Regions from separate parts of the Phycicoccus ginsengisoli genome, predicted to be linked through region 1. Evidence: riboswitches for the same ligand, from Rfam matches in the RefSeq annotation. Region 1 holds a riboswitch; the other holds the start of a gene.
The links. A riboswitch is a leader RNA that binds a small molecule or an ion and turns the genes downstream of it on or off. The one in region 1 is predicted to bind cyclic di-AMP.
Positions count from the first base shown of each region.

Region 1 (3,391 bases):
AGCTCGCCTTCGCGGCGGTCGTCTCGTTGGCGCTCTACGGCATGTTCGTCTCGACGCAGACCCGTCGGCACCGCGACTTCTTCCTGCCCGTGGGCAAGGACGGCGAACCGCTCGACGAGGACCACGCCGACCCGCCCACCGACCGCGAGGCGCTCACCTCCCTGGGCCTGCTGCTCGCCTCCCTGGTCGCCGTCGTCGGCCTGGCCAAGGTCGAGTCGCCGGCGATCGAGTCCGGTGTCGCAGCGGCCGGCTTCCCGCAGTCGTTCGTCGGTGTCGTCATCGCGCTGCTCGTCCTGCTGCCGGAGACCCTCGCGGCGGTGCGGGCGGCCCGGCGCAACCAGATCCAGACCAGCCTCAACCTCGCGCTCGGTTCGGCCATGGCGAGCATCGGCCTGACCATCCCGGTCATCGCGGTGGCCTCCATCTGGCTCGAGGGCCCGCTCGTCCTGGGGCTCGGCTCGACGCAGATGGTGCTGCTGGCCCTGACCGTGGTGGTCAGCGTGCTCACGGTGGTGCCGGGCCGGGCGACGCGGCTGCAGGGCGGGGTGCACCTGGTGCTGCTCGCGGCGTTCGTGTTCCTCGCCATCAACCCCTGAGGCGCCCCTCCGGCGTACCGCATCCGGTGCGCCGCCGACGGCGCGAACTCACAGGGTGCGCCCGGGCGTCAGGCGCCCTGGCTCATGGCCTCCGACGACCCGTCGGTGGCAGCCGCGATGAGCTGGCCGATGACCTCGACGGAGTGCGCGCCGGAGAGCGCGACCTTGCGGTTGGCCATGAAGAACGGCACGCCGGTGATGCCGATCTCGGTGGCCGCCCGCTCGTCCTGACGCACGTGGTCGGCATACTCACGGCTCGCCAGCACCGCGGACAGGCGCCGGCCGTCCAGCCCTGCCTCGGCACCCAGCCGCTGCAGCGTCTCGATGTCGTCGATCTGCCGGCCCTCGGTGAAGTGGGCGCTGTAGAGCCGCTCGAGCACCGCGGCCTGCAGCGCATGGCCGCCCTGGGCGAGGCCGAGGGCGATGATGCGGTGGGCGTCGAAGGAGTTCGCGCGGCGCTGCTCGTCGACGTTGATCTCGATGCCGTCGGGGCGTCCCAGCATGGCCGGCCGCTCCGCCATCTCGCGAGCGCCGTCGAGGTCGGTGCCGTACCGCTCCGCGAGCCACGGGAGCACGAGCGTCCCGTCGCCCACCGGCGCACCCGGGTCGAGCTCGTACGCGTGGTAGGTCACCGTGACCTCCGCTGGGTGGGCACTCTCCGCCACCGCCTGCTCGAGCCGGCGCTTGCCGATGTAGCACCACGGGCAGACCACATCGGCCCAGACGTCGATCTCCACAGCAGTCATGGGTCCATGTAAGCATGCGCCCACGGCGAAGGCCCCGGCCGCGGGTGCGGTCGGGGCCCTCGCCGGGGGGCTCGGAAGCCTCAGGTCACGGGCGGCCGTAGGACACGTTGCCGGACCAGATGGCGCGCTTCTGCACGGTCTCGCCGCTGCGGGGGCTGTCCCACATCATGCCGCCGCCGGCGTAGATGCCGACGTGGTAGGCCGGCGAACCGAAGAACACGAGGTCGCCCGGCTGGGGGTTGGAGACCGGCGTCACGGCCTGGCGCTGGTCCTCCGCGGTGCGCGGCAGGGAGATGCCCACCTGGCGGAAGACGTACTGGGTGAAGCCGGAGCAGTCGAACCCGGTGGACGGGCTGGTGCCGCCGTACTTGTACGGCAGGCCCTGGTACTGCGCGGCGATCGCGAGGACGCCACCGGCCGCGGGCTTGAGGTTGGTGTAGCTCTTGGTCGCGAGCGGCGTGCGCACGGACGACCGGCTGGCGGCCTGCGTGTCAGTCGCACGAACCGGCACCGCTACGGGCTGCGGAGCGGGCTTCGGCTTGGGCTTTGCCGTGGCGGTGAAGCCGATGACGCCGAACGCGTCGGTGGCCTCGGGAGCAGCCACCTCGGGAGCCTTGACGGCGACCGGTGCGGCTGCAGCCGCCTGGTCGGGCGCCTTCGCGCTCGCGGCCGGCGCGGCCGAGGCGGGAAGGGCGAACGAGGCGACGAGACCTCCCGACGCCGCGATCACGGCGGAGGTCTTGACGGCCGGCTGCGCGGCGGTGGCCACGATGCCGGACAGCTCGGAGACGGGGTTGAAACGACCCGGCGCGCGATGACGGCCAGAAGTGGAAGAAGCCACAGGTAGAACCTCCAGCGCCTACGAGGTGAGCTGTCGGGTTCGGGTGGAGGTAGATCACCCGGCCCTCGTTCGCCCGACCTCACGGCCGTGCTCCCGAGGGCTTCACCCCAAGGACCGTCCGGAGACGGCCCACAAGTGGGTCCCCCGCTCCTGCCAAGCGGTTTTCGTTGCTGACCCGGGTGTGGTGGCAGGACTAGGCGTGTCCACTCCGGGCCGGATCCTCGGGGGGCTGAGGAACCGTGGGAAACCGTACACAACCCTCTCCCGAAAGTCACGCTCCGGTCACGGTCGGTCCAAGAAACTGCCACACGATGCCAACCGCAGGTCCCGAGGCGTGCTCAGCGGGCCCCCAGCAAGGCTCCGGACGACGTCCAGGCAGTGCTCAGATGAGCGCCCCGAAGACGTGCTGGGCCACGTCGTCGGGCAGGGACACGCCGGTGGACTCCGGGGCCCCCTCGCGGACCGCGACCACCCGCCCGTCCGCGCGGTGCACGCGGACCCGCTCCCCCGGCAGCAGCCGGGCCACGGTGAGCAGGCTGAGCGCCTCGTGGTCCACCTGGACGGGCTCGCCGATCCGCCGGACGAGGACGGTCTCGGGCTCGGGCCCCGCCAGCTCGGTGAGGGTGTGCAGGCCCGAGCGGAAGTCCTCGGTGGCCTCCGCCTCGCCGAGCTCCTCGAGGCCCGGGATCGGGTTGCCGTAGGGCGAGTCGTGGTGGTCCTTCAGCAGGGCGAGGATCTTGCGCTCCACCCGCTCGGACATGACGTGCTCCCACCGGCAGGCCTCGTCGTGGACGTACTCCCACTCCAGGCCGATGACGTCGATGAGCAGCCGCTCGGCGAGCCGGTGCTTGCGCATCACGCGCGTGGCCAGCTTGCGACCCTCCTCGGTGAGCTGGAGGTGCCGGTCGCCGGCGAGGGTGAGCAGGCCGTCGCGCTCCATCCGGGCGACGGTCTGCGACACGGTCGGCCCCGAGTGCGCGAGCCGCTCGGCGATGCGCGCCCGCAGCGGCGGGATGCCCTCTTCCTCGAGCTCGAAGATCGTCTTGAGGTACATCTCGGTGGTGTCGATCAGGTCCGTCACGGCCCCCAGCCTGCCACCTGCGGGCGTCACCGCGTCCGGGCGCCACCGCGGACGGGATCGAACCTGGCCACCCAGTACCCCAGCCACCCGGTCCCGAGCAGGGTCAGGCCCCCGATCCCCAGGCACG
Region 1 covers NZ_BAAGYN010000005.1:196,006-199,396, reverse strand. The annotation lists gene ACYVDO_RS10300 (calcium:cation antiporter) at 1-596, shown strand, start outside; gene ACYVDO_RS10295 (DsbA family oxidoreductase) at 665-1,342, opposite strand; gene ACYVDO_RS10290 (C40 family peptidase) at 1,428-2,183, opposite strand; cyclic di-AMP (ydaO/yuaA leader) riboswitch at 2,184-2,353, opposite strand; gene ACYVDO_RS10285 (metal-dependent transcriptional regulator) at 2,566-3,264, opposite strand; gene ACYVDO_RS10280 (MFS transporter) at 3,291-3,391, opposite strand, start outside.

Region 2 (3,391 bases), 110 kb from region 1:
CCGCCGGGCGCCCCGGTTCTGGCCGCGGTGGGCTGTGCGCGGCGCCCTCGGCGTGCTGGCCGCCGCGATCGCGGTGATGCTCGGGGCCGGGCCGATGGCCGCCCTGGTCGCCGGCGTTGCCGGGCTGCTCGTCGGGTATGCCGCGCGCTCGCTCGGGCGCGCGGGCCTGCCGGACTTCTACCAGTGCGCGGTCGGCGGGTTCCTCGCGACCGCCGTCGCCTGGGGCGCGTTCAGCCTCGGGGCCGCCGGATGGGTGCCCGTGTCGTCGACCGAGTTCGCCTACATCGTCGCCGGCGGCATCACGGTGCTGCTGCCAGGGCGGACGGTCGCGTCGGCCTTCGAGGACGCCATCTCCGGCTACTCGGTGACCGGGGCGGGGCGCATGTTCGGCGTCTTCCTCACCACGGCCGGGATCATCCTCGGGGTGGCCACCGGGCTCTCCGTGACCCTGGCCGTCACGCAGGCCCTCGACCTGCGCCTGGTCAACCCCTCCATCGTCGCCACCCGCCAGTACTCCGCCCCGGTGGGCATGGCCGTCGCCGGTGCGTTCGTCGTGGGCGTGGCAGGAGCCCTCTCCCTGCGCAGCCGTCGCGGCCTCGTCGTGCCCGCGGGGCTGCTCTGTGCGGCGGCGGGTGTCGCCTCGCTCTTCGTGAGCAGGGTCGACGGGCTCGGCCCGCTCGCGGCGGCCGGCGCCGCGGCGACCGCGCTGGGCGCCCTCGGGCGGGTCGGGGGCCAGTGGCTGCGCGCCCCGGCGATGGTCCTGGTCGTGCCGGCGTCGTACGGGCTGCTGCCCGGTCTGGCGATCTTCCGAGGGCTGTACGAGATGGTCAACGGGTCGCGGCCGGACTCGGGGACGCTGTCCCTGCAGGGTGGTCTGACGACGTTGCTGGGGGCGATGGCGGTGCTGCTGGCCATCGCCGCGGGCACCGTCCTCGGTGACTACCTGGGGGCCCCCTTCGACCGGCGAATTGTCCAGAAAAGGCGCGCCAGGTCCAGATAAGTCCTCGTCCGTTCGGATGATATGTCGACCTGGGCTTGTGACCGTCCCGTGACCTATCTACCTTGGACGAGTGCGCCTCCCGGCTCACGCCACAACTGCACACGGCATACCCACAGCAACCGCACACCCACCGCGCCGAACCTCGTCAGGTGGGTGTCCCGCCGGGCACCAGCCCGGGCAGACGAGGGCGGGGGAACCACCTCGGTCGCCGACGGCGGCCTTGGGGTGAAGCCGGCTCCGGCCGGCCGGGCACCTGACAGCCCGAACCCGACAGCTCACCTCGAAGGCGCCGGTCAGGAAGGACCCCCCGCCCCCATGTTCTATGCCCCCAAGCACTCCGCCCGTAAGCCCAACCCGGTCCGCCGCCGGGTCGCGGGCGTCGCCGTCGCCGGTGCCGCCACCGTCGCCGGCGGCATCGCCACCGCCACCTCCTCCTCCGCAGCGGGGACGGTCTGGGACCGGGTCGCCGCCTGTGAGAGCGGCGGCAACTGGAGCATCAACACCGGCAACGGCTACTACGGCGGCCTGCAGTTCTCGTCCGGCACCTGGAGCGCCTACGGCGGTGGCCGGTACGCGCCCCGCGCGGACCTCGCCAGCAAGGGCGCCCAGATCACCGTCGCCCAGCGCGTGCTCGCCTCGCAGGGTCCGGGCGCCTGGCCCACTTGCGGTGCACGGGCCGGCCTGACCCGCTCCAACGGCGGCGCGGTCAGTGCGGGCTCGACGTCCTCGGGTGACTCGGTGTCGCGCTCAACCGTGCGCAGGGCCCCCGCCCGACAGGCCGCTCCGGCCGGCAAGCTGGCCGTCGACGGCATCCGCGGCCCGAAGTCGAACGCCGCGATCGAGCGCTGGGTGGGTGCCGCGGTCGACGGGTCCCTCTCCCGGTCGGACGTGCGAGCGCTGCAGCGCAAGGTCGGCTCGACCCCGGACGGCGTCATCGGCCCCAAGACGGTCGGCGCCCTGCAGACCAAGATCGGTGCCCGCCACAACGGGTCCCACTCGCTGGACCGCGCGACGGTCCGGGCGCTGCAGAGCTACCTCAACAGCCACTGACCCGTCACCCACCGCTGGTGGGTCGACCCTGACGGACCACTCCGACGGGCCCGCGCACCACGCGCGGGCCCGTCGGCCTGTGCGGTGGGTATGCCGTGCCGCCGGTACGATCGTCGCCGTCCGCCTGGCGGGCACGCCGGTGTGGCGCAATCGGTAGCGCACCTGTCTTGTAAACAGGGGGTTGTGGGTTCGAGTCCCATCGCCGGCTCTCTGACCAGCACGAACACCTCAGGCCGGGGTCCACAGCACCCCGCTCGCCCACGCATCGCGGTATCTCGGTGCGTCAAGCCGTGGTTGACGCGGCACCCCCGTCAACCTAACCTTGACGCCATGGAGGTGGCGGAGTCCGCCCTGAAGCACGGGATCGACGAAGCCGACATCAGACATGAATGGACCAACGCCATCCGGCTGGTCGAGTACGAGTACGGCGGCGAGGACCGTCTTCTAGTGATCGGCCCGGACCAACACGGTCGGATGCTGGAGCTCGTCGCTGTGCCAGCCGGAGAGCCGACCCAGATCATCCACGGCGATCGGCTACGGCCCAGGTTCTTCGACTATTTGAGATGAGGTGAATGACATGGCACTGAAGACCAACCATGACCACACCGGTTTGGACGAGCTTGACCCATCGACTCACCCGGCCCGCGATGCCGCGTCCTTTCGCCGCATCATCGCCGCCAGGAGTCAGCTGGTGCATGCCGAGCAGGAGCTGCGGGAGGCGGTCCGCGCGGCCCGTGCGGCCGGCGACTCTTGGACGGTGATCGGTGCTGCGCTGGACATCTCGCGTCAAGCTGCCCAGCAACGGTTTGGCCAGCACTGACGGCGGCGGATGAGTGTGTTCTGGCCCCGCGCGCAGTCCGGGGACGGCAGTGTTGGCATATCCGAGTGGAGATCCGACCCAGGGGGCGCAGTGGAGTCCACCAGGTCCCCCAAGGCTGAGGCCTTGCTTGTCGCTGCGCTGACTGCTCTGGTCGCAGCGGCGCTCATCGCAGTCGACATGGCCCCGCCCGCATTCGACAGTTTCGTCTGGTTGGGCGGAACCGTTCTGGCCGCGACCCTCGTGGCGCTGTGGCGACGCCGACACTGGCCAGCACGCCCTTGGGTCGTCCTTGCAGCGTCGTTCGGCTTCGTCGCAGCCGGCTATGCCCTGTGGCTCTGGTGGTATCTCGCAGCTCACCAGCCGCATCTGGTCTAGCCCTTCGATGAAGCGCCCGGTCATCGGCAGGGTTGCGTGGAATGTCCGGTTGTTCCGTTGAAGCGTGGCGCGTAGGCACTTCCCGTTGATATCGGACGACGACAAACGGGAGGCCCACGGGCGGGTGTCGAAGTGCCACCCCCACA
Region 2 covers NZ_BAAGYN010000005.1:89,449-92,839, forward strand. The annotation lists gene ACYVDO_RS09820 (threonine/serine exporter family protein) at 1-1,000, shown strand, start outside; cyclic di-AMP (ydaO/yuaA leader) riboswitch at 1,189-1,283, shown strand; gene ACYVDO_RS09825 (transglycosylase family protein) at 1,316-2,050, shown strand; tRNA gene ACYVDO_RS09830 (tRNA-Thr) at 2,186-2,258, shown strand; gene ACYVDO_RS09835 (hypothetical protein) at 2,381-2,617, shown strand; gene ACYVDO_RS09840 (hypothetical protein) at 2,628-2,870, shown strand.
Region 2: linked by a shared signal. The riboswitch ahead of ACYVDO_RS09825 (transglycosylase family protein) and the one ahead of ACYVDO_RS10290 (C40 family peptidase) in region 1 are both predicted to bind cyclic di-AMP.